One region of the Viridibacterium curvum genome, then DNA from elsewhere that is predicted to be linked to it. Evidence: predicted binding sites of a transcription regulator. Region 1 holds the regulator's gene; each other region holds the start of a gene.
What was found. The regulator FNR, encoded in region 1, switches genes on or off when oxygen is low (the NO sensors DNR and NnrR bind a similar motif). The targets are predictions, from matches to a motif close to TTGANCTAGNTCAA.
Positions count from the first base shown of each region.

Region 2: the regulator FNR is predicted to act here: its motif matches at 2,507-2,520, upstream of ABEA02_RS11825 (DUF2239 family protein).
Region 3: the regulator FNR is predicted to act here: its motif matches at 3,154-3,167, upstream of ABEA02_RS07190 (acetate uptake transporter).
Region 4: the regulator FNR is predicted to act here: its motif matches at 4,890-4,903, upstream of coxB (cytochrome c oxidase subunit II).

Region 1 covers NZ_BAABLD010000001.1:96,387-103,513, reverse strand. Annotated here, with positions in the region: gene ABEA02_RS00520 (heavy-metal-associated domain-containing protein) at 1-163, opposite strand, end outside; gene ABEA02_RS00515 (sulfite exporter TauE/SafE family protein) at 166-888, opposite strand; gene hemN (oxygen-independent coproporphyrinogen III oxidase) at 934-2,331, opposite strand; gene fnr (fumarate/nitrate reduction transcriptional regulator Fnr) at 2,460-3,194, shown strand; gene ABEA02_RS00500 (universal stress protein) at 3,313-3,762, shown strand; gene ABEA02_RS00495 (hypothetical protein) at 3,778-4,014, opposite strand; gene ABEA02_RS00490 (FixH family protein) at 4,029-4,574, opposite strand; gene ccoG (cytochrome c oxidase accessory protein CcoG) at 4,585-5,967, opposite strand; gene ccoP (cytochrome-c oxidase, cbb3-type subunit III) at 6,111-7,007, opposite strand; gene ABEA02_RS00475 (cbb3-type cytochrome oxidase subunit 3) at 7,004-7,127, opposite strand, start outside.
Region 2 covers NZ_BAABLD010000008.1:868,286-875,412, forward strand. Annotated here, with positions in the region: gene ABEA02_RS11810 (helicase-related protein) at 1-1,265, opposite strand, end outside; gene ABEA02_RS11815 (RidA family protein) at 1,369-1,833, shown strand; gene ABEA02_RS11820 (hypothetical protein) at 1,855-2,301, opposite strand; gene ABEA02_RS11825 (DUF2239 family protein) at 2,524-3,093, shown strand; gene ABEA02_RS11830 (3'-5' exonuclease) at 3,093-3,704, shown strand; gene ABEA02_RS11835 (AraC family transcriptional regulator) at 4,109-4,936, opposite strand; gene ABEA02_RS11840 (MFS transporter) at 5,213-6,451, shown strand; gene ABEA02_RS11845 (amino acid ABC transporter substrate-binding protein) at 6,706-7,127, opposite strand, start outside.
Region 3 covers NZ_BAABLD010000007.1:196,506-203,632, forward strand. Annotated here, with positions in the region: gene ABEA02_RS07175 (sensor histidine kinase) at 1-433, opposite strand, end outside; gene ABEA02_RS07180 (response regulator transcription factor) at 417-1,088, opposite strand; gene ABEA02_RS07185 (MipA/OmpV family protein) at 1,109-1,891, opposite strand; gene ABEA02_RS07190 (acetate uptake transporter) at 2,423-3,040, opposite strand; gene ABEA02_RS07195 (hypothetical protein) at 3,234-3,566, opposite strand; gene ABEA02_RS07200 (hypothetical protein) at 3,631-4,056, opposite strand; gene ABEA02_RS07205 (hypothetical protein) at 4,108-4,695, opposite strand; gene ABEA02_RS07210 (hypothetical protein) at 4,836-5,342, opposite strand; gene pgm (phosphoglucomutase (alpha-D-glucose-1,6-bisphosphate-dependent)) at 5,474-7,105, opposite strand.
Region 4 covers NZ_BAABLD010000015.1:103,669-110,795, forward strand. Annotated here, with positions in the region: gene ABEA02_RS15805 (SURF1 family protein) at 1-79, opposite strand, end outside; gene ABEA02_RS15810 (twin transmembrane helix small protein) at 127-327, shown strand; gene ABEA02_RS15815 (cytochrome c oxidase subunit 3) at 336-1,340, opposite strand; gene ABEA02_RS15820 (DUF2970 domain-containing protein) at 1,388-1,597, opposite strand; gene ABEA02_RS15825 (cytochrome c oxidase assembly protein) at 1,606-2,127, opposite strand; gene ABEA02_RS15830 (cytochrome oxidase small assembly protein) at 2,124-2,234, opposite strand; gene ctaD (cytochrome c oxidase subunit I) at 2,255-3,874, opposite strand; gene coxB (cytochrome c oxidase subunit II) at 3,926-4,747, opposite strand; gene zapD (cell division protein ZapD) at 4,989-5,744, opposite strand; gene coaE (dephospho-CoA kinase) at 5,790-6,416, opposite strand; gene ABEA02_RS15855 (SPOR domain-containing protein) at 6,420-7,127, opposite strand, start outside.

The DNA of each region.
Region 1 (7,127 bases):
CGGCCTTGCCGCTACGCGCCTCATCATGCTGCACGGTGGCCGACGCCAGTTCCAGCGAAACCTCGACCCGCGTCACACCGGGCAAGGCCGTCAGCACACGCTCCACCGAGCGCACGCAGCCCCCGCAAGTCATGCCTTTCACGGCCAGTTTCGTCTCGATCATGATCACACCTCGCAAATGATGCCCTGCCACAGCCGGCCACCCAGATCCGGCGCACGCCACAAGCCGAGCAGGCCAAAGGCAATGATCAGCGAACCGGCGAGCCAGCGCACAGACTGCCGCCGCAACACCTCGCGGAAACGCGCCAGCGCGAGCCCGGCCAACAGCAGGTTGGGCAGAGTGCCCAGCGCGAAGCAGCCCATCAGCAAGGCCCCCTGCGTCGCCGAGCCGCTCAGCAAGGCCGTCGACAGCACGCTGTAAATCAGCCCACATGGAATGAGCCCCCACAGCATACCCAGCGGCAGGGCCTGCTGCCAGCTGCGTGCCGGCAGGTACCGCGCTGCCAGCGGCTGGATTCTCCGCCATAGCTTGCCGCCGATGTGTTCCAGCGGAGCCAGCAAAGCGGTCACGCCCAGCAGATAGGCGCCAAGCGCCAGCAAAAGCAGGTTGGCCAGCACGTACAGGGCAAGCTGCACCGGCAACACATGGTTGAACAGCAAAGTGGCCGAGCCCAGCGCACCGAACACCGCACCCAGCAAGATGTACGTCAGCATGCGCCCACCGTTGTATGCCAGATGCAAACGCCAGTCCGGACGTGCACGAAGCCGCGTACCCGGCTGGATGACCGGGCCACTGAGCGCCGTGACGATGCCGCCGCACATGCCGACGCAGTGCGTGCCACCCAGCAGGCCAATCAGGAATACAGCCAGCAACCCGGCGTCCGGCATGTCAGGCCCCGCGTATCAAAACGCCGATCTTAGCGCCGACAAGGCTCAGATAACTTTCGAATAGCGCGGCTGGGCGCTGTCGCGCCGCAGGTAGTTGTCGAACACCATGGCCACTACGCGTACCAGCATGCGCCCGGCTTCCGTCACGCTCAGCCAGTCGCCATCGAGACGTACCAGTCCCGCATCTTCAAGCGGCCGCAAAGCCGCAATCTCATACGCGAATGTTTCACGGAAGTTGATGCCAAAAGCTTGCTCTATCGCCTCCAGCGACAATTCGAAGTGACACATCAGCGACTGGATGATGGCGTGGCGCATCATGTCATCACTACTCATCACCCACCCGCGCATCACTGGCAGATCGCCACGGTCGATTGCTGCGTAGTACTGGGCAAGATCCTTCTCGTTCTGGCTGTAGGCGCCGCCGACACTGCTGATGGCAGAAACACCAAACGCCAGCAGATCACACTCGGCATGCGTGGAATAGCCCTGAAAGTTGCGGTGCAGGCTGCCACGCCGCTGGGCGACCGCCAGTTCGTCGTCGGGGCGGGCAAAGTGATCCATGCCGATATAGACGTAACCCGCCTCGCCCAGCTTCTCGATGGCCAGCGCGAGCAAGGCCAGCTTTTCCTCCGGCGCCGGGAGCTGCCCGGCATCAATACGCCGCTGCGGCATGAACCGCGCGGGCAAATGGGCATAGCTGTACAGCGCCAGGCGATCCGGCTGCATCTCCAGCACTGAATCGAGCGTATTGGCGAAACGTGACACATCCTGCAAGGGCAAACCGTAGATCAGGTCCATGCTCACCGAGCGGAAACCGTTGGTGCGCGCCGAATCAACCACACTACGCGTCTCTGCGATGCTCTGTACCCGGTTGACTGCCATCTGCACCAGCGGATCGAAGTCCTGTACACCGATGCTCATGCGGTTGAAGCCTTCATCTGCCAGCAGGGCGACCTTGTCGTTGCTGACCTTGCGCGGATCAATCTCGATCGAGTACTCGCCATCCCGCTTGAGCTGGAAGTGCTCGCGGATGGCACGCATCAGACGCACGATCTCGCGACCATCGAGAAAAGTCGGCGTGCCGCCGCCCCAATGCATTTGCGAAACCTGGCGCGAACCGGACAGGAAGGCCGTCTGCATCGACATTTCGCGATCAAGATACGAAATGTAGCGGTCCGCAAGCGAGCGGTCTTTCGTGACGATCTTGTTGCAGCCGCAGTAGTAGCAGACGGTATTGCAGAACGGGATATGGAAATACAGGGACAGCCCTCGCTCGATGCCGCCCAGAACGCCGTCGCTGGCGCGACGGGCCAGATGCTGCTCCAGCGCGGTCGAGTCGAAAACATCGACAAACCTGTCTGCAGTCGGGAATGAGGTATAACGAGGACCCGGCAGGTCGTAGCGCCGGATCAGGTCGGGGTTGAAACTAATATTCTTCGGCATGCTGCGGCCTCTGTTACGATCATCTGTATCGGACCTTTGCAGAGTTTCCAGTCTGAAACTTTGATGACGATCAAGAGACTTGATAGCTATTGCCAATAAGCTCCTGATCAGCAACGCAGGAAAGCAAAATGGATCAGCAAATCATCCCCATCACCGCGAACAACATGCGTACCGCATGTTCCCAGTGCAACCTGCGTGAGCTCTGCCTCGCCGTCGGACTCGAAGACGACGACCTGCACAAGCTCGACAGCCTGGTGGCACGCCGCAAGATCAAGCGTGGCCAACCGCTCTACCGCGCAGGCGATCCCTTCAACGCGCTCTACGCCATCAAGATCGGCTTTTTCAAGACCGACATCCTCACCGAGGAAGGTCTCGAACAGGTCACCGGCTTCCAGATGGCGGGCGAGATCCTCGGTCTGGATGGCATCAGCAACGACACCCACGTCTGCAACGCCACCGCGCTGGAAGACAGTGAAGTCTGCGTCATGCCCTATGACCAGCTTGAGGTGCTTTCACACGAGATCCGCTCGCTGCAACGCGAGTTCCACAAGTTCATGAGCCGCGAGATCGTGCGCGACCAGAGCCTCATGATCCTGCTCGGTTCGATGCGCGCCGAAGAACGCATCGCCGCTTTCCTGATCAACCTGTCGCAGCGCATGAAGCTGCGCGGCTACTCCTCGTCCGAATTCCACCTGCGCATGACGCGCGAGGAAATCGGCTCCTACCTCGGTCTCAAGCTCGAAACGGTCAGCCGCGCCTTCTCGCGCTTCCACGACGAAGGGCTGATCGGCGTGCAGCAGAAGCACATCCGCATCCTGGATGGCGACGGTCTGCGCAAACTGCTGGACCACAATAACTGCTGACCCCCGCCCCGGGTTTTACCTGCATCAAACATGCCCGCCGCCATGCGGGCAGGATGCCTTGCCGGGGTCTAGCATGAACCATGGGTTCCCTCATGGTTTCATGCAGGAGGTAAGCATCATGTACAAACACCTGCTCGTACCGGTCGATGGCTCACCCCTGTCGGCCCACGCAGCCAGCAAGGCCGTTGCCTTTGCTCAATCACTCGCGGCACGCATCACGTTTCTGCATGTGCAGCCGGACTATCCGCTGCCCATCGTTGGTGAAGGCGCCCTCATTGCGCCGGAAAGCCGCGACGATTTCCAGCGCGACACCCGTGAAATGGCCGAAACCATTCTCGGCAAGGTACGCGCCGAAGCTGTCGCCGCTGGCCTGATCGCCGAGACGCACACCGACATCAGCGACACGCCCTGGCAAATGATCATCGACACGGCCTCCAAGGCCGGCTGCGACCTGATTTTCATGGCTTCGCATGGCCGGCGTGGGCTAGCTGGCCTGCTGATCGGATCCGAGACACACAAGGTGCTGACCCACACCACCATCCCGGTACTGGTGTACCGCGAAGCCTGAATGAGTGCCGCGTGATCAGTGCGGCTGATTGATGTCGTCGCGACCGCGCGCAAAGAAAAGCGTTGCCCAGCTTGACGCCGCGCAAAGCACCCAGAATGCAAAGAAACCAGTCGAATAGGTCGCAATCCGCGATGCATGCACCGGCTCGCCCAAGAGGTAAAGCGTTTGCGGATCGATGAGCGTGAAGAAGACCACCTCTGCCACGCCTGCGGCGAGAAATGACGGCCAGAAAATCAGGATCAAGCGGCGCATTCGGCCCTCCTGTGTCAGGGCGCTGTGACGACAGATGCCGTAGCGGGCGTACGCGGCAACAGCTCAGTGCCTGTGGCAGGCAACTGCACGCCGGCACTGAGACGCCAGCTGCGCATGGCGTCCTCAAGAATCACTGTGCGCAGCCCGCTGCCCTGCAGCACGAGCTCGCCCCGATAGGCAGCCCCCGTGCGCTTCAGTACCACCTGCTGGTCACCGCCCTGCCGCGTTGGATGGCTCAAGGTGAGGCGCAATTCGGTGGGCAGCGTCACACCATCCTTGCCGCTGAGGCTCACCTGCGCCATGCCATCGACCACGTCGAGACTGGCTCGCAGGCCCAACTGCGCCGCCATGTCGTCACGCGCAAGTGTCTGGTTGATAGCCAGCCCCTGCTTGTAATAGTCGTCGGCTACCACGCCATCGTTGGTACGAACCGCGTAGACCGTCGTCACGATGCCCGCCAGCACGGCAGTGACCGGCAGGCTCATGAGAAACCAGGGCCAGGGCTCGCGGTACCAGGGCTTCGTCGCGGCGCTATGGTGCAGGGGCGATGTGGCGCTCATGGGCTCTCCCTCAGGGCATGATGAAGACGCTCTTCTCGCGCAGCGGCCGGATTTCCGGGTCGTCGAGATTGACGTCGAAGTAGATGGGATGCGAGCCGCGCTCGGCCGCCTCGACCGGCGCCCGCACATGCACGGTCAGCGTGCGGTTGCTGGCAGCCTGCACAAGCTGGCTGGCGTTGCCATCGAGCCGGATATCGGACAGGCCACTGACACTGATGCGGAACTCGCGCGCGATCTCGCTCGTGTTCATGAGCTGCAACACATAGATGTTCTCGATGAAGCCGCCCTCGACTTCGCGGGCCAGCGTCGTGCGATCCTTGATGACATCAACGCGCACCGGCGAACGTGTCGCCAGCCCCCAGATGAAGGCGCCAATGATCGCCCACAATATGGCCGAGTAGATCAGCACGCGCGGTCGCATGACATGACGAAGGATGTCGGCACGTACCCAATGTTTGCGCACAGCGTTCTCGGTCGAGTAGCGGATCAGCCCCTTCGGGTAATCCATCTTCTCCATCACCTGATCGCAGGCGTCGATGCAAGCCGCGCAGCCAATGCATTCGTACTGCAGGCCATTGCGAATGTCGATGCCTGTGGGACATACCTGAACGCAGATGCCGCAATCGACGCAATCCCCCTTGCCCGCAGCCTTGTAGTCCTCGCCCTTGCGCCGACTGCCGCGCGGGTCCCCGCGCTCCTGATCGTAGGTGATTATCAGCGTGTCCTGGTCGAACATCACGCTCTGGAAGCGTGCATAGGGGCACATGTACTTGCACACCTGCTCGCGCATCACGCCAGCCATCAGGTAAGTGAAGCCGCCGTAGAACAGCACCCAGAAGATTTCCCAACCGCTGAGCTGCCAGTTCGCGATGTCGTGCATCAAGCCCTGCACGGGCGTGAAATAGCCGACGAAGGTTATGCCCGTCCACGCCGACAAGACGAACCAGAGGAAGTATTTGAGCGATTTGAGGCCAAACTTGCGCGCGCCACCGGACTGATCAAGCTTCATGCGCTTGGCACGGTCCCCCTCGACGATCTTCTCTATCCACAGAAACATTTCGGTGTAGACCGTCTGCGGACAGGTGAATCCACACCACAAACGCCCCGCCACGGTTGTGAACAGGAACAGCGAATAGGCACTGATGATCAGCAGCACCGCGAGATAGAAAACATCCTGCGGCCAGAATACGAAACCGAAGATGTAAAACTTGCGCTCGGCAAGGTGGAACAGCACGCCCTGACGACCATTCCAGGGTAGCCAGCAGAAGCCGTAAAACACGATCTGCGTGAGCCACACCATGGCCCAACGCCAGTTGGCGAAGACACCGCTCACTGCACGGGGATACACCTTCTGGCGCACCTCGTACAGCGAATCGTCCTCGGCCGGCGTGATGGGGACGACTCGGGCTTTGGCCCGGATCTTCGGTTTGCCGACCGCGTTGTACTCGATCTGCTCGTCGCTCACTGGCGCTCTGCCCTTCTGCCGCTATCCAGAGCGGCGATGCCGCCGCCCTGCTCTCTGCTGCTGCCGATGGCCTACTGCTTCTTGATGCTCAGTACATAAGCAGCCAGCACATGCACACGGCTCTCGCCAACCAGATCCTTGAATGCCGGCATCTGGTTCTGACGCCCCTTGGTCACGGTCTCGACGATGGTGGCTTCCGACGATCCGTACAGCCAGGTCTTGTCCGTCAGATTCGGCGCACCCAGCGCTGGATTGCCCTTGCCCTCGGGCCCGTGACACGCCACGCAATTGGCAGCAAAGATCTCGCGCCCGCGCGCCGCGCGCAGCGAATCATTGGCCAGTCCGGACAGCGAGCGCACGTAGTTCGCCACATCCTTGGTGCCATCACTGCCGATGGCTGCGCCCAGCGCCGGCATCACACCCTGACGCCCACCGAGGATGGTCGTCTTGATCGTTGCCGGTTCGCCACCGTAGAGCCAGTCCGCGTCAGTAAGGTTGGGAAAACCCTTTGAACCCTGCCCGTCAGCACCATGACACTGCGCGCAGTAGTTGAGAAACAGTCGCTGCCCCGTCGCCTGCGCCTCCGGGTCCTTGGCCAGCTCGGCCAGATCCTGTTTTTCGAAACGGGCGAACAACGGGGCATACCGCTCTTCGGCCTTCTTCACTTCAGCGTCGTACTGGTTGGCTGAGGTCCAGCCCGCCTTGCCCGGCAGATTGCCCAGCGAGGGATACAGCACGAAGTACACAACACCGAAAATCAACGTTGCCCAGAAAAGGTACAACCACCAGCGCGGCAACGGATTGTTGTACTCCTGCAGGTCTTCGTCCCACACGTGATCATGCAATTCGACCGGCCCTGGCTTGCGGCGGCTCATGTTCGACACCAATACCCAGCCGCAATAGAGCAGGCTCAGGATCACCAGCCCCAGCACGTAGTAGTGCCAGAAACTACTGACGAAATCGCTCATGCTGCCCCCCTGTCCTGTTGCGTGATGCCTTCTTCACCGTCTTCGGTGAAGGGCAGTTGTGCGGCCTCTTCAAAGCCCTTGCGTGCCTGCCGGCTATACGCCCAGGCCACGATGCCCAGA
Region 2 (7,127 bases), on a different contig from region 1:
ACGCGGCGAATCGGCAGGTTGAGGCCCATGCCGATGGCGTCGGTGGCCACAACGATGTCGGCCTCGCCCTCGCGGAAGCGTTGCGCCTGCGTGCGGCGCACCTCGGGCGAGAGGTTGCCGTAGATGGCGGCGACCTTGTGACCCACGCGTGCAATCTGTGCGGCCCACTCCAGCACGTCGCGGCGCGAGAAGGCGATCACCGCATCACCACGTTGCAAACGATTGAGCCCGCCGATGGCTTGCGGGGCGACTTCGAGTGGCGACTTGCGCTGCAGGGTGACGACTTCCAGCGCACAGTCGAGGCGCTGCGCCAGTGCTTCGATGGCGGCACGGGCCGACACCGAACCGAGCAGGAACACGGTGTCGGCCGGCACGCCGCAGACGGCGGCGGTCCACGCGGCACCGCGCTCCAGGTCTTCGAGCATCTGGATCTCGTCGATCACGGCCACCTCGACGCGGCGGTGGATGTCGAGCATCTCGATGGTGCTGGCCACGTGCGTCGCGCCTTCGGTGATGCGGCGTTCCTCGCCGGTGACGAGGCTGACGGCCACGCCCTGCTCGCTGAGGCGCTCGTAGTTCTCCAGCGCCAGCAGACGCAGCGGGGCGAGGTAGACGCCATTCTTCGCACGCGCCAGTGACTCCATGGCGCGGTGCGTTTTGCCCGAGTTGGTGGGGCCGAGAATCGCCACGAAGCGGCGGCGCAGCCCGGCCGCCAGCGTGAAGGATTCGGGATAGCGCGCCAGCGGCACGGTGCGCAGCGCAACGTCGCGCTGGCTCTCTTCGCGCTTGTGGATGATGGCGTCGGCAAGCCGGTCTTCGACGATCTGGCAGCGCCGGCTGGCGAGCTCGCGGCCGCTCTGCAGCGCACCCAGGAAGCGCGCCGGCTCCAGCCCGGCCTTGAAGGCGCGGCGCTCGACGGTGAGGATCAGCGATTGCAGCTGCGTGTGCAGGGCGTCCAGCACATCGGCGTTGAGGCGTTCCTGCACGAGGGCGAGGCGCTGTTCTGCGGTGAGGCGCCGCCACTTGGCCACACGCGCCAGCACGCCCTGGTCGGGCACGAGGCGGAACGGCACGGACAGGTTCTCATCGAGCTCGCCGCGCAGCTCGCCAGCCACTTCGATGGCGATGCTTTCGTGGGTGTGGATGAAGCGCGCGCCGAAGCGGCCGAGGTAGGCGGCGATCTGCTCGTCGGGGCGCGCGACTTCAGCGATTGGCTCGGCGCCGGTGTTGTCGAGGGGGTCGTAGGGCGTGTTCGCAGTAGGCAAGGGATTCTGCCGGGTCAGGCTGGCGTCATTGCAAGGCCGGGGATGCGCATCATGACAGACGGGCTCACACTGTGCGCTGTCGCCGCTGCTACGGAAACCCGCCATGAGCCAGATCGAACAACGCCTCGCGGCCCTCGGCCTCGAATTACCGACGCCGCCCGTGCCCATCGCCAACTTCGTGCCCTGGACGCAGCAGGGCAGCATGGTGTTCCTCGCCGGTCAGGTCTGCGAGTGGAACGGCAGCGTGCCTTATGTCGGCAAGCTGGGCCGCGACTTCGTGCTTGACGAGGGCGTGCGGGCTGCCCGCCTGTGCGCGCTCAACCTGCTGGCCTGCCTCAAGCTGGCCTGTGATGGAGACCTTGATCGGGTGCGGCGTTGCGTGCGCGTCGGTGGCTTCGTCAATTGCGCGCCCGAGTACGAGTTCGTCCCGGCCGTCATCAACGGCGCGTCGGATCTCTTCGTCGCCGTGCTCGGTGACGCGGGTCGCCATGCGCGCACGGCGGTGGGTGTGGCCTCGCTGCCGCGCTGTGCGGCGGTCGAGGCGGATGCGATTTTCGAGATTGGCTGAAGTCGCGACGCTGGGTCGGGCTCAACCCAGTTCACCTACAACGTTGCCGTAGATCCGCCTCTCGAACTCCTCGCCCTCTTCACCGGGCCGGTCAATGCCCATCTTGTCGTCACCCCAGTGCACCAGCTCGTGCAGCAGGGTGACTACGGCGAAATGCACGCTCCCTTTGCGGAAACTGTTGCGCAGATCCATGCCGCTCTCGTAGTCCTGCACCAGCTTCTGTGAGATGCGGATTTCATTGGATTGAGCACCCGAGGTGAACTCGCCATAAGCGCCCAGGTTGGCAACAACGGCAATATCGGGGCCATCGTTCCAGCTGAGCGCCCGCACCAGCGCGGCATTGTCCAGGCCGCCGATTTCGCGCATCGCCAGCGCAATTTCGGTGTCTGCTGCGTACTTGGGCAGATCATTTTTTACGCAGCGGGTGAAGTTCGGATACAGCGTCATGTCAGTGTTTTTCATTCTCATGATTTCTCTCCTTTCAAACGTACCGGATCAGCCTGCATCAGGGCTGAAGCCAGATTCATTCTGGTGAGGGAAAACACGGGACGCGACACGTCTACACGGGCACGGTTGCGCCGGATTGGCGCGTTCCGGATCTGTGACAATAAATTACCCGGATGAAATCTTGACGGACTGATTTTATCCGGGTTTAATGCGGTCTTTGGCATAATTCATCCGGGTAAAACCATGTCCTATACCGCTTTCGCGGCCCAGTCCCGCGTTGCCAGCGGCTCGCTGGTCGAGGTGGTCACTGCCCTCAAGGCCCTGTCGCCAGAACGTGCAACGCTGGTCTTCGACGACTCGACCGGGCACTGCGTCGAGCTGGATTTGCGCGGCACGCTGGCCGAGGCACTGGCGCGCCTGCCGGCCGACGCGACCCCGCCCGCCAAAGCCGGCCCGGGGCGGCCCAAGCTGGGCGTGGTGCCGCGCGAGGTGACCTTGCTGCCGCGTCACTGGGACTGGCTGGCCAGCCAGCCGGGCGGCGCGTCGGTGGCGCTGCGCAAGCTGGTCGAGGCCGCCAGCCGTGCAAACCGGGCCTGTGATGCCGCACGCCTCGCGCTGGAGGCCTGCCACAACTTCCTCGCTACCATGGCGGGCAACCTGCCTGGCTTTGAGGACGCGACGCGCGCCCTGTTCGCCGGCAACTTCAACGCGGTGCCAGCGTTCATGCAGGACTGGCCCGCCGATATCCGCGCGCATGCCCGGCACCTGCTGCACGAGGCGCAGAACGCAGCCTATGAGGCACGAGAAGACTGATGAAAAAGAAAGGCCCGTCGAAAGAAGAAACCGATCTGCTGCCACCTTTCCCGGTACTGACGCTGGCGCAGATCGTGGTGCCGGTCAGCGCGGCCGAATTCGAAGCCGCGCGTGACGAGATTCTGTCTGCCGGCGTGGCGGGTTTCGATACCGAGGCGCGGCCCACCTTCCACGTCGGCCAGGTCAGCGACGGGCCGCACGTGGTGCAGTTCGCCATTGCGGGCAAGGCCTTCATCTTCCAGACGCATCGCGCCGAAGGCCACGACAGCCTGATCGCTCTGCTGCAATCGCGCGAGCTGCTCAAGGCCGGCTTCGGCCTGCAGTCCGACCGTGGCCAGATCAAGGCGAAACTGGGCGTGCACCCGCAGTCCCTGCTCGACCTCGACAGCGTGTTCCGCAAGGACGGTTACAGCGGCGACATGGGCGTGCGCGCTGCCATCGGTCTCGTGCTGGGGCAGCGCTTCCACAAGTCCAAGAAGGTGACGACGTCGAACTGGTCGTTGCGTGAGCTCTCGGCACAGCAACTGCTCTATGCGGCCAACGATGCGTATGCGGCATTTGCCGTTTACGAGGGGCTGCGTACGACGCGGCCGGAGCTGCTCAAGGCCTAGTCAGACTCCGTCATTCCCGCGAAGGCACACTGCTGTCCGGGAGCCTTCAGGCCTTGTCGCCATGCCAATCGCACCCGAAGCAAGGTCGTTCGTAGGTGCGGTTTCAACCGCACAATCCCACGCCGCAAACCGCGTGACACCTCTGCTGAGCATGTCGGCGGATTGAAATCCGCCCTGCCCTGGCGCCCGTGCCTCTCGTTTGCGAAGCCTCCAAATTTCGCAACCTTGAGTCTCGACGGCCACACATTGCCTCCGTGCCCAGCTCGGCAAGGCACTTCGATGCCGGGAGAGATTTTCCCCGGACAGCAGTGCGCGCAGAGGGAATCCAGTGTCACTACCCATATCGAAAGTCGCTGGATTCCCGCCTGCGCGAGAATGACAAGCCTGACCGAATGGCCTGGGTCCTATTTGAAGAAGTCACTCGGCGACACACCAAACTGGCGCTTGAACATGGTGGCAAACGCTGTCGGGCTGGCGTAGCCGAGCTGCAGCGCAACGTCGATGACGCGCGTACCCGCCGCGAGCTGTTCCAGCGCCGTGAGCAGGCGTGCCTGCTGGCGCCATTGGCCGAAACTCATGCCGGTCTCGCGCAGGAACAGACGGTGGATGGTCTTGGGATCGACGCCCAGCTGCGTCGCCCAGTCACGCAGGGTGCGCGTGTCGTCGGGCTGCGCCACGATGGTCTCGCAGATGGCCTGCAGGCGCGCATCGCGCGGGTTGGGCAGGGCAAGAGGTAGCGACTCCATCATCGACAGCTCGTCGAGCAGCAGCTGCGCCACGCGGTCGGCGCGCGAACCCTGCACGTAGGGCGGGGGCAGCTCGATGGCGGCGAGGATCAGCTCGCGCAGCAGGGGCGAGACGCGCAGCACGCGGCAGGCCTGTTGCAGGTCGGGCAGCAACTCGGGGCGGATGAAGGCAGTACGCATGCGCACTTCGCCGACCATGCGTATCCAGTGCGGCGTGTCGGTCGGCATCAGCAGGCCCCGCGTGGGCGGCACGATCCACTGGCCCTGCTCGGTGCCCACCACCATCACGCCACGCACGGCGTGGATCAGCTGGATGTGCGGATGGCTGTGGCGACCGGTTTCCTCGCTGGGCAGGTAGTCAGCGGCGAGTGCGGTGACCGGCATGTCGCTGCGGTCCAGGCCGTGCAGCCTGGGGATGACGACGCGTTTGGCAGATTCGGTTGATGGGCTGGGTGTCATGGCAACGGGGTTGTGTGGGTACTTCAAGGCCTCTTCCCAACCCGTCCACGGTTGGCTTTGCACAGCCAACCGGCTGCAGAGGCGACGAGCAGGGCTCGTCGAATTCCCTCTTACGCCCCTTGTCAGGGGAGGAGGCGCACGGGCCGAACTGGTTAGGGTCCTCCCCTGACAAGGGGCGGTCGGGAGGGGTTGCCTTTGGGCTGGCGCGCCATTTTCGCGAAGCTTGATGCCGCATTCTCGCAGGACGGGCGTCATCTGCGCCACTAGCATTGCCCCTGTCATCCCCCGACTACGCTGTCCACCATGCAGACCCGCTCCACACAAACCGCCCCGGCCAGCCCCGCTGCCCCCCGAACGCACTACCGTGTGCTTGGCGCCATCAGCTTCGCGCACCTGCTCAACGACATGATCCAGTCGTTGATCCTTGCGATCTATCCGCTGCTCAAGGAGAACTTCTCGCTGAGCTTCGTGCAGATCGGCCTGATCACGCTGACCTACCAGATCACGGCCTCACTGCTGCAGCCCGTCGTGGGGCACTACACCGACCGTTACCCCAAGCCTTTCTCGCTCGTCGTGGGTATGGGCAGCACGTTGTGCGGCCTCTTGCTGCTGGGCTTGGCGGGTGACTTCCACACGGTGCTGATCGCGTCAGTCCTGGTCGGCACGGGCTCGTCGGTGTTTCACCCGGAGTCCTCGCGCATCGCACGCCTCGCCTCGGGCGGCCAGCATGGTCTCGCGCAATCGATTTTCCAGGTCGGCGGCAATACGGGTTCGGCCATCGGCCCACTGCTGGCGGCGTGGTTCGTCATGCCGCACGGCCAGCGCAGCCTCAGCTGGTTCGGCCTTGCCGCGTTGCTGGCCATGTTCGTGCTGTGGCAGATCGGTCTCTGGTACCGCCACCAGCACCTCGCGCCACGTCTCAAGCGCGCGGCCGAAGCGCCTGTGCCGCTGCCGCGAAACCTCGTCGTGCGTGGCATTGCCATCCTGCTGGTACTGGTGTTCTCCAAGTACTTCTACATGGCGAGCATCAGCAGCTACTACACCTTCTACTTGATGCACCGCTTTGCGCTGGGTGTGCAGGCCGCGCAGATGTACCTGTTCGTGTTCATGTTTGCCGTCGCCGCCGGCACCCTGCTGGGCGGACCCATCGGCGACCGCATTGGTCGCAAGCGCGTGATCTGGATTTCCATTCTCGGCGTCGCGCCCTTCACGCTGATGCTGCCTTACGTGGGCCTCGCAGCGACGGGCGTGCTCAGCTTCATCATCGGCTTCGTGTTGGCTTCGGCCTTCTCGGCCATCATCGTCTATGCGCAGGAACTCGTGCCCGGCAAGGTCGGCACCGTGTCTGGTCTGTTCTTCGGCTTCGCCTTCGGCATGGGCGGCATCGGCGCAGCGGTGCTGGGTGTGCTGGCCGACAGCCATGGCATCGCGTTTGTCTACCAGCTGTGTGCCTGGCTGCCGCTGCTGGGCGCGCTCACCGCTTTTCTGCCAGACGCTGACGCCGCCAGGGCGTGTTCACATTCACCCAGCGGATTGCGTTGAAACGCGGGGCTTGCCAGACAAGGCGTGCGACGCGGTGCAGGGTCTCAGTTGGCAACATCGCCCTGCACAAGGAGCACAACGCAGGATGGCGAGCCCCGCGCTTCAATCCTCCGGGCGGGCACTGAATTCGCCACAACACTGCGTTGCAGCGCCTCATCAGGCTCAGTTGGCAACATCGACCCTGTCAGCGTCGCTGCGCCTTGTTCTGTGCCGAATTCAGTGCCCGCGCAACCGTCGGGTGAATGTGAACACCCCTAGAGCGAGTAACCCAGGATAAGCGCCACACCGGCGTTGCCCGCTGGGCTGTTGAACGACTCGCGCAGCATTCTCGACATGGGAATGTTGAACCCGTCGGCCTGGAACCAGCGCTTGTAGATCGCGCCCATCGCTGGCGAGGCGTAAAGCTTGCGCAGACCGGCGTTAACGAGCTTCCGGAATTCCGGATCGTCCTTGGGCAACATGATGCTGTTCGGCTCGACCGACAGGGACTCTTTGGTCATCACGAGTTCATTGGCTTGCGCCGATTGGATGCGCATGGTTTCGAGCACGACATCGATCTGGGCGAAGCCCTGCACCTGGCCTGACTCAAGCGCCTTGAAAGCTTCCTGGTTGCTGGCAAATGTCACCAGCCGCATCTGTTGCAACATGCTGTCGCGCAGTTGCGGAAACAGCTTTT
Region 3 (7,127 bases), on a different contig from region 1:
GCGCGCTGACCGCTTGCGTAGCCAGATGCAGCGTTACGCCCTGAACAGACAGAGTCAGCGGCGAGGCTGGGGGCATCTGCGTCAGCGGAGAGCCTTCCCAGACCTTGCGCGTTGCGTCGGTCGACCACAGCAGCGTCCTGCCTTGCGCGTCAATCACGCGATACCCTGCATCAAGCGGCAGCGTGTCGAAGATCCATTGCACCTCTTCGCGTAGCGGCGGTATCTGCGGGCGACCCTGGGCGTCGAAATGCAGTTGCTGCGTCAGATAGTGCAGCACACGCTCTGCGGTTCTTGCCGCCAGGTTGCTGTCGTTGCGCATCAGCCAGCTGCCAAGCGTCCCCAGTAGCACGGCCGTAATGAGCCAGGCGCCGATGTAGGCGAGCAGCAGGCGCCCGCTCAGGCTGCAGCCCCAGCGTCTAATACGTGACGGCATAGCCCACGGCCCTCTGGTTGACGATGCGTACGGCCGAGCCCAGCGCCTCCAGCCGCCGGCGCAGCCGATGCACCGCCACGTCCAGTGCATTGGGTGTTACCGCCTCCTGCTGGCCCCAGGCGGCCGCTTCCAGCGTTTGCCGCCGCACCGCTGCGCCCTTGGCCTTGATCAGGCTCAGCATGATCTGCAGCTCGGTGCGCGGCAGGGTGGCCGAGCGTGATGCACATATCATCAGCGATTGCTCCGGATGCAGGGACACATCGCCGAACTCCGGCACCAGCGCTGCTTGCGCGGGCGGCCTGCGCAGCAGCGCGCGCGTGCGCGCCACCAGCTCTTCCATCGAAAAGGGCTTGCACAGGTAGTCGTCGGCCCCGGATTCCAGCCCCTCCACCCGGTCGTGCAGCGCATCACGTGCGGTCAGCAACAGGCAGGGCACATGCTGGCCCGCCTTGCGCAGGCGGGTCACCAGGCTCAGCCCGTCGCCATCCGGCAGACCCCGGTCGATCAGCACGGCCGAGTAGTCCTGCCCCTGTAACGCGGTCCAGGCGTGCTCGACACGCTCGACCCAGTCACAGGCAATCCCCGCCTGGCTGATCGCCTGCCGGATAAGGGCGGCGAGTCGCGGATGGTCTTCGAGCAACAGCACACGCTGCATGGGGTCACACTCCTGCTGGATCAGAACCGGTAGAGATAACCCAGGCGCGCTTCGCCCACCGTGCTGCGTCCGACCAGCGGGCTGTCCTTGATGGCGCTACCCAGCATGGTCACACCTGCGTCCAGAAACACCGTCTGGGCCGGCGTCAGCCGGTAGTCCACGCGCAAACCCAGTTCCGAATTGACGGTGGAAGAGCCAGCATACTGCGGCCGGTTGCTTCGTGCTTCCGATGCCGACACGCCGTAGTAGTAATCGACGTACTTGCGGTCCAGCCAGATCGCCTTCACGCGCGGTGTAAAGCCCAGATTGTCGACCGCAAATCGGCGCTCCACGCCCAGCGTTACTTTCTGCCCATCGCTATGGCTGGAGGCATCCGCCTGCCAGGCGGCCGACAGCTTGGCAAAGCCCGCCTCCCACATCACCCGGCCGCCCAGCCAGATGCCACCCTTGCGCTCGTCCATGCCATCCAGATACGACGAATCGCTGGCCCGGTAGCCCTCCCGACTCATGCCCGCCGTCAGCGCGTAAGACACCGGGCCGGTCTTGCCCAGCTTTACGTCCAGCCCCGGTCCGAACAAGCGGATCCAGCGGTTCTCATATGTCAGCATCGGCCAGACTTCGGCCTTGCCATCCACGTCGCGATAAGGCTTCTGCGAAGCCGAGGCCACCACGCCCAGGCCCCAGCCCTCCGGCGGCTGGCCGCCACCGGCACTTTCTTGCTGAGCGTAGCTGGCGCCGTGGCTCAGCAGGGCGGTTGCGATGAGGCCTGTACGCAGCAGGCGCCGGGTGTGTCGATGTGTCATGCGAGGCTCCAGAGATAAGGAGCCCGCATGGTGTGGCCAGAAGACTTACCGGATTCTTTCCGGCCACCGGATTTTTCGCGCGGTTTGCCATCGGCCCAGGGCTGCTATCGAGGTCCGCTGCAGGTGCTTGGCTGACACAAGGCGCTCGGCGCAGAGCGTCTGGCCTACCGCGTGTCCGCAGCGGGTGAGAGTGAGGTGAAGGGCTTATGCATCGAGGCGCGGGATGCTACGGTCATCGCGCAGGACGCTGTGGTCACTGGGACCGCGCCGAGTGGCGCGGAAGTGGTGGAGGTGGCGGATTGGTTGCCGATTCACAGCAGTCACGTTGCCTGGGCGAAGGCCGCAGGCCGGGAGTCCGGGGGTATCTGCCTGCCGTTGAGCCTGTGGCCCCGGATTCCGCTCCGCTGTACCCGGGCTATTTGCTGATGAATGTAACCGGCTGACGTCAGCCGGTGTCAGGCGTAAGGCAGGCTCGGTGAGCCCACGCGTTCAGGTGCCCATTGCCGGCATTTGCGTACGCACCCAGCGACGTCAAGCCGCTTTGCGTGCGAGCATCGGCACCACCGCCGCGCGCAAGGCACCCAGCGGCAGCACGATGCGGCCATACACCTCGTTCAGCACATGCGCAGCGGCCACGTAGATGGCGGCGAATCCGCAGAACAGGCCTTCCCAACCGGCCACTACCTTGAGCGCATGGCTGCCGCTCGCGTCAGCCAGTGCCAGTAGCCCGAACAGCACGGTCAGCGAGGCAAACACCACCTGCAGTGCGCGGTTGATGCGCAGCGTGCCTACGAACAGGATCGCCGTGAGCAGACCCCACATCAGCAGAAAAGCCGTCATCGCGCCCGTCGAGCTCGTTTCGGCAAGCCCCGTCTTCGGCAACACGATCAGGGCCACAAGCGTCAGCCAGAAGCAGCCATAGGACGTGAACGCCACCGTGCCGAAAGTATTGCCGGCACACCATTCCAGCAGGCCTGCGATCAATTGGGCGATGCCGCCGTAGAACAGACCCATCGCCAGCACCATCGCACTCAGCTCGAAAATACCGGCGTTGTGCAGGTTCAGCAGCACGGTCGTCATGCCGAAACCCAGCAGGCCCAGCGGTGCGGGATTGGCAGAGGGCGCGGCGCCCCGGGCGTGATCAGCCATCAGAAAACTCCTTGTTCGATGCGCAAGGCGGGCACACGGGGCCCGCAGGAAGAGGCGGTCAGCGCGGAGCGCCGCCACCTTGCGCATCCTGCAGCAAGGCGTCGATGGGGGCTTTCATCCAGATCAAATCAAGGCGCGCCTGCAGGAGGTGTGAAGCGCGCGAACGGCGAGGAGCGTGCAACGCCTGGCGTTATTACTCCGCCTTGCGACCCTCGTCCGCGGTGCCCGGCAGCGAGAAGCTGACGATCAGGGACTTGGGTGTCTGCTTGAAATGCTGGCTGATCGAGGTGCGGGCCAGCGCAGCAATTTCTGCGGTCGTCTTGTCGGCGGGAATGCCCTCGAAGCTGATGTTGATGTTCGTCAGGATGCCGTTGTTCCAGTTGAAGCCTACGAACGGCTTCGAGCCCACCGATTTTTCCAGCTCGGCGGCGACATCTTCGCTGTGCTTGAACCCTTCTTTCATGGTGTCGAATACGCCGCAGCTCGCGAGCAGTGTTGCCAGCAGTGCGATAGCCGTCAGTTTCATCACAGTCGTCAGCCTTTCCAAAAGCGAAGGTATGGGGGCGGGGTCACGTTCTTTCCGGGAGGGATCACGCGGAAGCTGGCGGCTTGCGGAATCTGTGATCACACCAGGCGTCCACTTCCTCGTCCGTGTAACCGAGCAAGGTACTCTCGTAGCGCTCCAGACCTTCCGATTGCCACATGGCCGGCGTACGGTTTCGTATTTCGATCAGCTGGATCATCGCCGGAATGCGCCATGCCTGCCCGGCCAGCGCATAGAACAGACATTTCAACTGAGCTTTGCGCCCCAGGCTGGCGATGTAGTCGCCCTCGATGACAATCGAGTCCTGTACGAAGCGACCACTGATGACGTGCGGCAGGAACTGGCTCTCGGGGAAGATCACATCGTTTGGAAAAACCGACAGATCGTCACAAAAGATGGCCAGCGGCTTCTTGCCCGCCAGCATGAGTTCGAGTTCCCGATTGGTGTGGTTTGCGGCTTGCAGGTCGATCATGAATTCCGGTCTTCCGTTTGAAGTGTGCGGTCAGCGAGCCATTCCGAAGGCTCAGCTACTCCATAAGCGCTTTGTTTTTTCTGTATGCCAGAGCGATCCTCGACGGGACATGAGTACGAGACGACCCGAACCGCAGAGGCCGCCACAAGCGTGACTGACAACGAAGGCTGCCTGATCCTTTGATGCATTGAAGCCGACGTTCGAGAAACCCATCAGGCCTGTTGAATCCGGGAATGTCCGATAGAACAGGTTCCAGAAACCGGGCGTGGAGTCTTCACTGTCCAGCTTGTTCAGCTGGCTTTCCGTTGCGTGAATAATCTCTACCAGGTCAGGCAATTGGGCTCTTGAAAGCAGGATGGGTTGAGCATCGGCAGCACCGGCTTTCAGCAACGCGGCTGCCGTGGACAGCTGGATTTCCGGCAGATCCTCTTGAAGCTGCGCCGGCTCCCGCCAGCGAAAAAATGCGTCCAGCGGCTTGGTTCCTGGATGCACGACCACGATCGCTTTCTTGGGCGGCGGATCTTCCTTGACCACGTCAGTGAGGTACTGCGCGAAAAGACTGTTCTGGGAGACTTCCTGCGAGCAGCCGGGGAGAAGCAGCGCAGCTAACGGGGCGACAAGGAATTTTCTGCGATTCATGGAAAGCCTGATTGGTTGGGCAGGTAGCTGGCGTTTGGCGTCCGAATGCGGAGGCGTAGGGTGGGCTCGGTTAGCTCACGCGTTCAGAGTTTCATCGCTCGACATTCCCGCGTGGGCACACCGTGCCCACCCTACCTGCCTCAGGCAGCAGCGGTGCGTGGGCGCATTTCTCGTCCCGTAGGATCTGTATCGAGTACCGACTCATGCAGGCCTTCAATTGCGTTCAACGTGGGCGCATAGTCTTCATCGGTTTCAACAAGTGTCCAGCCGACTTCATCGACGCTTGAATCCGGGAGTGATGGATCTCCGAGCAGGTAGCAAATATCAAAGAGGAGTTGTCCTTGCATGCCCCTGGCGAGATCGACGATGTCTTCGCGAGCGACTCCCGCGGACAGCATCCGGCCAAGGGCATGGCCTATCCCTGCGAATGGCTGATCCGGATGTGTCGTTGCAGTCGCTATGTTGTCCTCAATCCACGTGTCATCGTTCTCGGATATCACGCGCGACCAAGCTTGCCGGAGGAACAAGAAGCGATGCAGTTGATTGAAGCCTTCATTCACTTGCGATGAAGCCCAGCTCTCCGGGCTTTGTGCGCCAAGCTCCCGGAACAGCTCTGTGAGTGCTTTGATATCAGTTGGTATCGACATTAGTTTTCTTCTTCAATGCAGAAGCGGAGATGACGATAGCGCGTAGGGTGCGTTCGCGCAGCGACCCACCATTTGCATGCGGCAGATGACGGTGGGTTGTCGCTTCGCTCCGAAACCGCCCTACACCAAAGTCATCCCAATGCTGCCGTAACTATCTCCTGCGCCTCCCGCACGATCTGCTGCAGATGTTCTGCCGACACAAAACTCTCTGCGTAGATCTTGTAGATGTCTTCGGTGCCTGAAGGTCGCGCGGCGAACCAGCCGTTGGCCGTGGTGACCTTGAGGCCGCCTATGCCGGCGCCGTTGCCGGGGGCTTTGGTGAGCTTGGCGGTGATGGCTTCGCCGGCGAGCTCGGCGGCCTGCACCTTCTCGGGCGTGAGTTGCTTGAAGGCCTTCTTCTGCTCGGGCGTCGCTGCAGCGTCGATGCGGGTGTAGTAAGGCGTACCGTACTGCGCGGTGAGTTCCTGGTAGTGCTGGCCGGGGTCCTTGCCGGTGACGGCGGTGATTTCGGCGGCGAGCAGGCCGAGGATGATGCCGTCCTTGTCGGTGGTCCACACGCTGCTGTCGCGGCGCAGGAAGCTGGCGCCGGCGCTTTCTTCACCGCCAAAGCACAGGCTGCCATCGGCGAGGCCGGGTGAGAACCATTTGAAGCCGACGGGCACTTCGAGCATGGTTCGGCCGAGGCCGGCGACGACGCGGTCGATCATGCTGCTCGACACGAGGGTCTTGCCGACGGCGGCATTGGTCCAATGCGGGCGGTGGCCGAGCAGGTACTGGATGGCAACGGCCAGATAGTGGTTGGGATTCATCAGGCCTACCGAGGGCGTGACGATGCCGTGGCGGTCGACGTCGGCGTCGTTGCCCCAGGCGATGTCGAAGCGATCCTTGAGGCCGACGAGGCTGGCCATGGCGTAGGGGCTGGAGCAGTCCATGCGGATCTTGCCGTCGTGGTCCAGGGTCATGAAGCCGAAGGTGGGATCGACCTTGGGGTTCACGACTTCGATGTTGAGGCCGTACTGTTTGGCGATGCGATCCCAGTAGGCGACCGCCGCGCCGCCCATGGGGTCGACGCCGATCCTGAGGCCTGACTTGCGGATCGCCTCCATGTCGATGACCGCGCCGAGGTCAGCGATGTAGTCGGCGGCGAAGTCGTATTGCGAGACTTGGGGCGCGGCGATGGCCTGTGCGTAGGGCAGGCGCTTGACGCCGGTGTTGCCGGAGGCGAGCAGGGCATTGGCGCGGTTCTCTATCCAGCCGGTGACATCGGTATCGGCTGGGCCGCCGTGGGGCGGGTTGTACTTGAAACCGCCGTCCTGCGGCGGGTTGTGCGAAGGGGTGATGATCAGGCCATCGGTAAGGCCTGTGGTCTTGCCCGCGTTATGCACGAGGATGGCGCGCGAGATCACCGGCGTGGGCGTGTAGCCGTCGTCCGACTGCAGCACCGTGGTCACGCCGTTGGCGGCCAGCACCTCGATGGCGCTGCGCTGCGCGGGGGCCGACAGCGCGTGCGTGTCCTTGCCGATGAACAGCGGGCCGTTGATGCCTTGGGCCGCGCGGTACTCGCACACCGCCTGGGTGATGGCGAGGATGTGCGCCTCGTTGAAGCTCTTGTTGAAGGCGCTGCCGCGATGGCCGCTGGTGCCGAAGGCCACGCGTTGCGTGGCGATACTGACGTCGGGCTGCTCCAGATAGGCGACGAGCAGGGCGTCGACATTCATCAGAAGTTCGGCAGGGACGGGTTTGCCAGCGAGGGGGTGGGCCATCAGGTGCTCCGGGGCAAAAGGG
Region 4 (7,127 bases), on a different contig from region 1:
CCAACCGCACACAGACCAATGCCAGCAATACACCGGCCACCAAAGGCATCCAGCGCCGCACGTTCACAGCGGAGCCCATGTCGCCTCAGCGTAGAATGCGCTGCATTTCACCATCGGGAGTCGTCAATGCGCTGGGTAGTCATCGCCATGCTGATCGCCATCGCCGTCACGCTGGGCACCGGCATGGTCGCCCTTGTGAAAGACAAGAGCAACAGTGACCGCACCGTGCGCGCCTTGACCTGGCGCATCGGGCTGTCCCTGTTGCTCTTTTGCCTGATCCTGTTGATCTACAGGATGGGTTGGGTATCAGGACACCTGTTTCACTGATCCATCTGTTACAGCACGTAGACGACGATGAACAGCAGCAGCCAGACATAGTCGACAAAGTGCCAGTACCATGCCGCAGCCTCGAAGGCGAAGTGGCGCTCAGTGCTGAAGTGGCCAGCCAGCGAGCGGAACAGCACCACAGTCAGCATGATCGCGCCGATCGTGACATGCAGGCCGTGGAAGCCGGTCATCATGAAGAAGGTCGAGCCGTAGATACCGGTCGAGAGCTTCAGGCCCTCGTGGTAAGCATGCATGTACTCCTGCACCTGGCATCCCAGAAAGACCACGCCCAGCGCAATGGTGAGGAACAGGAACAGGTTGAACTGCTTGCGATCACCATTGCGGATCGCCCAGTGTGCCCAGGTAAGGGTAGCGGCCGACGCCAGCAGCAGCGCCGTGTTGATGGCAGGCAACCAGTCGATGCTCATCGCACCGAGGAACAAGCCAACAAGTGCCACGGTCAGCACGAGCACCAGTTGCAGCTGCCCGCGCTTGCCATGCTCCAGCGGCCTGTGGGCATAGGTTACTGCCGCACCTGCGGCGATCATCAGCGCGAGGCCCAGTGCGGCCTTGCCGGTCCAGGTCATGTGGAAAGGCAGTTCGATCAGCGGGCCAGCCGTCGGCCACGCCGGCTTGAAGTTCGGCCAGAACACCTGACCCATTTCGCTGCCCAGATCCGGAACGATGACGCCACGCACGAAGAACAGCGCGCCGAAGAAAGCCGCGAAGAACATCACCTCGGAGAAGATGAACCAGCCCATGCTCCAGCGGAAGGCCTTGTCGACCTGCGCGCCGTACTTGCCCGTCTCGGACTCCCGGGCAACCGCGCCGAACCAGCCGAACAGCATGTAGATCAGCACGGCAAAGCCGGCGGCCACAAGGTACGGCCCCGATTCGAGATGGTTCACCCAGAACGCCGCGCCCGATCCCAGCAGCAACAGCGCCAGCGAACCGATCAGCGGGTAAAGGGAGGGTTCCGGAACGAAGTACTTCTCCAGGGTATGGCTGCTCATGCTGGCCTTCTCCAATTTATTGCCTGTCTCTTCAGTCCCCGGGCGACTCAACCCGCCTGGGACACCACAAATCTGGCGAACATCACCATCGACACGACGAAAATCACGCCGCCAATGATGCCCGCAACAATCAGGTGGGCCGGCTTGAACTGCGCCGCATCCCGTTCGTAATCACGCCGCTTGCGGATGCCGATGAAGGCACCGAACACCGCACTCACAGTCGCCAGAAAACCCGGACTCCGCTGCTCATCCACCATGCCACACCTCAGCCCTGCGTCCCGGGCACCTCGAAGAAGGTGTAGGACAGCGTCACAACGGTGACATCGGCCGGGAGTCCCGCATCCAGCGTGAACACGACCGGCATTACCCGCTTCTCACGCGGCCCCAGCGTCTGCTTCGAAAAACAGAAGCACTCCAGCTTCTTCACGAAAGTCCCTGCCAATGCCGGTGTATAGCTCGGTACAGCCTGCCCGGTCACGGCACGATCCAGCGTGTTTTCCACTTCGTAGTCCACCCGCACCATCTGGCCCGGATGCACCGTAATACTTGTCTGCAAGGGTTTGAATCGCCACGCCAGCGCCTGAACGTTCGAATCGAACTGCAACATCACCGAGCGCGAGGTATCCACCTGCGTATTGACGACATCACGATCCGGCTTGAGCAGATTGTTCAGCCCCGTGACTTCACAGATCTGTTCATAGAACGGCACCAGCGCAAAACCAAACCCGAACATCACGCACGCGGCAATCGCCAGCTTGATTGCCAGCCTGCGGTTATCGCTGATCATCGTCCGAACAACCAGGTCTTGACGATGAAACCAGCAAAAAAGGCCGCAGCGATGGACGCCAGGATCAACAGCATCCGCAGGTTGCGGCCCTTTTGTGAATTACTCATGTGCTGCGTTCAACCACTGATCAGTGACCGTGACCTGCCGGGGCCTCGAACTTGGGCGGCACTTCAAAGGTGTGGAAGGGTGCTGGCGACGGCACGGTCCACTCCAGGCCTTCTGCGCCATCCCAAGGCTTGTCTGCGGCCTTCGGGCCGCCACGGTAGGTCTTCAGCACGATGTACAGGAAGAAGACTTGCGACAGACCAAAGCCGAATGCACCGATCGTGGCGATCTGGTTGAAGTCAGTGAAGAACTGGTTGTAGTCCGGGATACGACGCGGCATGCCGGCCAGGCCCAGGAAGTGCATCGGGAAGAAAGTGATGTTGAACGAGATCATCGAGAACCAGAAGTGACGCTTGCCAAGCTTCTCGTCGTACATGTGACCCGTCCACTTCGGCAGCCAGTAGTAGGTGCCGGCGAACAGTGCGAACAAGGAGCCCGCCACCAGCACGTAGTGGAAGTGCGCCACCACGAAGTAGGTGTCCTGGTACTGGATATCCACTGGCGCGATGGCAAGCATCAGGCCCGTGAAGCCGCCCATGGTGAACACGAAGACGAAGCCCACCGCGAACAGCATCGGGGTTTCGAAGGTCATCGAGCCCTTCCACATCGTGGCGATCCAGTTGAACACCTTCACACCTGTCGGCACGGCGATCAGCATGGTCATGTACATGAAGCTCAGCTGCGCCACCGCCGGCATGCCGGTCGTGAACATGTGGTGCGCCCACACGACGAAGGACAGGATGGCGATCGACGCCGTGGCGTACACCATCGATGCATAGCCGAACAGCGGCTTGCGCGCGAAGGCCGGGATGATCTGCGACACGATACCGAATGCCGGCAGGATCATGATGTAGACCTCAGGGTGACCGAAGAACCAGAACACGTGCTGGTACAGCACGGGATCACCACCACCGGCGGCGTTGAAGAAAGTCGTGCCGAAGTGACGGTCGGTCAGAAGCATCGTCACGGCGCCGGCCAGCACGGGCATCACGGCGATCAGCAGGTAGGCTGTGATCAGCCAGGTCCAGGCGAACATCGGCATTTTCATCAACGTCATGCCGGGGGCGCGCATGTTGAGGATGGTCACAACGATGTTGATCGCACCCATGATCGATGAGGCGCCCATGATGTGCACCGCGAAGATCGCCATGTCCATGCCCATGCCCATCTGCAGCGACAGGGGCGCGTACAGCGTCCAGCCTGCAGCCGAAGCGCCACCGGGGACGAAGAACGAGCCCACCAGCAGGATGGCTGCCGGCGGCAACAACCAGAAAGACCAGTTGTTCATGCGGGCGAAGGCCATGTCCGGCGCACCGATCATCAGCGGCAACATCCAGTTCGCGAAACCCACGAAGGCCGGCATGATCGCGCCGAACACCATCACGAGGCCGTGCATGGTGGTGAGTTGGTTGAAGAACTCGGGGTGAACGATCTGCAGACCGGGCTGGAAGAGCTCGGCGCGGATCGTCAGCGCCATCACACCCCCCGACAGGAACATGATGAAGCTGAAAATGAGGTACAGCGTCCCGATGTCCTTATGGTTGGTCGCTGTCATCCAGCGGCGCCAGCCCGTGGGCATGTGGTGATCGTGGTCGTGATCGTGGTGATCGTGTCCGTGGGCGTCAGAAGTGACTGCACTCATGTACGGCTCCTGTGAATCCTGTGTGTTGATGTCTGTTCGTGATGTCCGGAATCAGCTCGCGGCCGCAACGGCTGGCGCTGCGGCGGGCTTCATCTTTCCGGCCACCCAGGCGGCGTAGGCTTCCGGCGAGACGACGTGCACAACGATGGGCATGAAGCCGTGATCCTTGCCGCAAAGCTCGACGCAGTTGCCACGATAGACGCCTTCCTTTTCGGCACGGAACCAGGTGTCGCGCACGACGCCAGGGATGGCATCCTGCTTGACGCCAAAGGCCGGGACCCACCAGGCGTGAATCACGTCCTGCGCGGTCAGGAGAACGCGCACCTTCTTGCCAACCGGGACATAGACCGGGTTATCAACTTCCAGCAGGTAGTTGTCACCCTTCCATTCGCCACGGTCGATCTGGGCACGCGGCGTGGACAGCGTCGAATAGAAGCTGATGCCCTGACCTTCGCCCTGCACGTAGTCGTAGCTCCACTTCCACTGATAGCCGGTGGCCTTGATCGTGATATCAGGCGCCGAAGTATCCTTCTGGGCCAGCACCAGCTTGGTGGCCGGCCAGGCCATGACCACCAGGATAATGACCGGAATGATCGTCCAGGCAATTTCGACAGCGGTGCTTTCATGGAAAGTCGCGGCCACGGCCCCCTTGGATTTGCGGTGAGCCCAGATGGAATAGAACATCACGCCGAACACCGCGACAAAGATCGCCACACAGATCCAGAACATGGACATGTGGAGACCCAGGATGTCATCCGCCACCTTCGTGACAGGGGTCTGGAAGTTGTACTGGCTGTCGAGGGCGAGGGCTGGGGCCACCGCCAGAAGCCCTGCCAATACGGCGGGAACTGCGCGCACTGCTGCTTTTTTCATGTCTTGAACACCCTGGTCGCGCCCCCGTCGGAGCTGCGAGATGAACAGTCCTGTAATTTCTCTCGCCACGCTTGGCACTATCGCCAGCGTGGTTTTGACGAGGGCGGATTTTCGCACAGCAGCGAAAAATGCGGCAAAAAAATTGACGCACATCAACAATATCCACTGTTGGCGTCAATCGAGGCGAGGCTTGCCGATAGCTTGTGCAGGGAGGCCGGCCGCAACCGGACGGGCCGATACGTCAGAGGTTGCAGAACGTCAGTTCGAACTCGATGTCGGAATCCACGACCTGCGGACGCGCAGTGAACTCCGGGAGAACGAAGCGGATATTGAACGCGTATTTGTTGGCGCTGATTTCCGGCACGCAGGATTTGTCCCGTGGCAGCCGGACGCGGACCATCTGTGCGACGCGATTTCCCATCATCAGCTGATAGCCGCCTCGGCGCGCGACTTGCATCTCGGGGCGCCCGCTCTCACGCAACAGACGCAGCACGATGCTCAGTCCATCGCGGATGGGGAACATCGGCGAAAGCCAGTTGCGGATATCAGTGCGGCGACGATCCGAATCGCGGTTCAGCCAGTGGTGATAGGACGGCAGGTCGAACTCGCAGACCCCCCCGGGAATCGCCGCACGCGAGCGCACCGCCATCAACCATTCGCTCTCGCGCACGTAGTGCCCGATCTTGCCGGTCATCGCAAGCAAGGACATGCTGGCTTGTTCGATCTCGTAGAGTGCGCCCGACAGCGCCTCTTCGGAGATCTGGGGGTTGTCGCGGAACGCATGCAGGGTCTGGCGCTGGCGCTCGAGTTCCTGCACGAGGTCGACCTTCAGGTCGGCACGCCCGGCCACTTCGAGTATCTCGAACAGCGCCATCAAGGCAGCGTGATGCTCGTAGCCTGTATCCGCCGTGGCGAAGTGCAGCGCCTTGTCGAACAGAGCTTCCAGACGCAGCAAAGTCCGGATACGCTCGTTCAGCGGATATTCGTAAGTAATCACTGCATGCCGGCGTGGAAGCGTGTTTTAGTGTCAGGGCCGGTTCGTTCAGACCCTGTCTGGCAGGAAACGCTGGTGCAGCGCATCTACCTGTGCCCGCAAACTATCAAAATCCCCAGCGTTGTCAATGATTTCGTGTGCTGCGGCGCGGCGCTGAGCACGGCTTGCCTGACTATCCATGATGGCGCGCACTTGCGCCTCACTTAGACCGCTGCGCTGCATGACACGTGCGCGCTGCAGATCCTCCGGGCAATCCACGACCACGATGCGCTCACAGCGCCCGATCCAGCCGCCCGTTTCGACCAGCAAAGGCACGACCAGCAAGACATAAGGGCCTGTTGCCGCAGCGATTTCGCGCTCGCATTGCTGGCGGATGAGGGGGTGGAGAATGCCTTCAAGCTGCTGCCGGACTGTCGCATCGGCGAACGCACGCTCACGCATGGCGGCGCGGTCCAGCGCACCTTCCGACGTGATCGCCCAGTCTCCAAAAGCCGCCCGCAGGGGCTCGATTGCAGCACCGCCCGGCGCAGTCAGCGCACGAGCGATGACATCTGCATCCACCAGCGTTGCCCCCAGCTCGGCGAAGCAATCCGCTGCAGCACTCTTGCCACTGCCGATGCCGCCAGTCAGGCCGATGACCCTGGGCCCTGGGTGTGCCGATGTATCAGCGCCCACAACTCAGCCCGCGCAGGCCTCGCGCTGTGCCGCCTTGACCTCGGCAGCCGCCTCGCCCGTTGCGCGCTCGACCAGCTCGCCGCTGCCCGAGATTTCGACCCGCGCACCGTTGGGATTAATGCGTGCGGACACCTTGGCGCCCTTCACGCCACGCTTCTGCAGGGTCTCCAGCTGGCGCTCGGCCAGCGACTCGGCCTTGAACAGCCCCAGCGAAATGGCGAAGCGGTTCTCACCCACTTCCTGGACGATGAAAAAGTCTTCAAGCCCGATTTCCTTGAGCTCGGCCGCGCGGCGCTCAGCGCCATCCTTGCCCCCCTGCGGCGGAATATTCACCCAGAACGAAGAAGGCTTGGGCGCCTCCTCGCGGACGCTCAGCCCGCTACCGACCTTGCGTACACGCTGGGCGAACGTCTGCGCCTGCGCCACCGTCATGTGCCCGAACGCCACACAAGCGACACCGCCGGGCGCACTGGCTGCCAAGGGAGCTGCAGCAGGCTGCGGTGCCGATGCAGCCACCGACGCAGCAGGCGCCGAAACTTCGACGGCGGGTGTGGAGGCTTCCGGCTGACTCGCGCTACTGGCTTCGGCAGAGGCAACGGCAACAGGGGGCGGCGCATCAGGCAGCGGGTCGGACTGTGCGTGCAACACCTTGAGACGCTCCGGTGCGAGTTGGTTGAGCATGCGCTCTGGCTCGGTCGTTCCCATGAACAG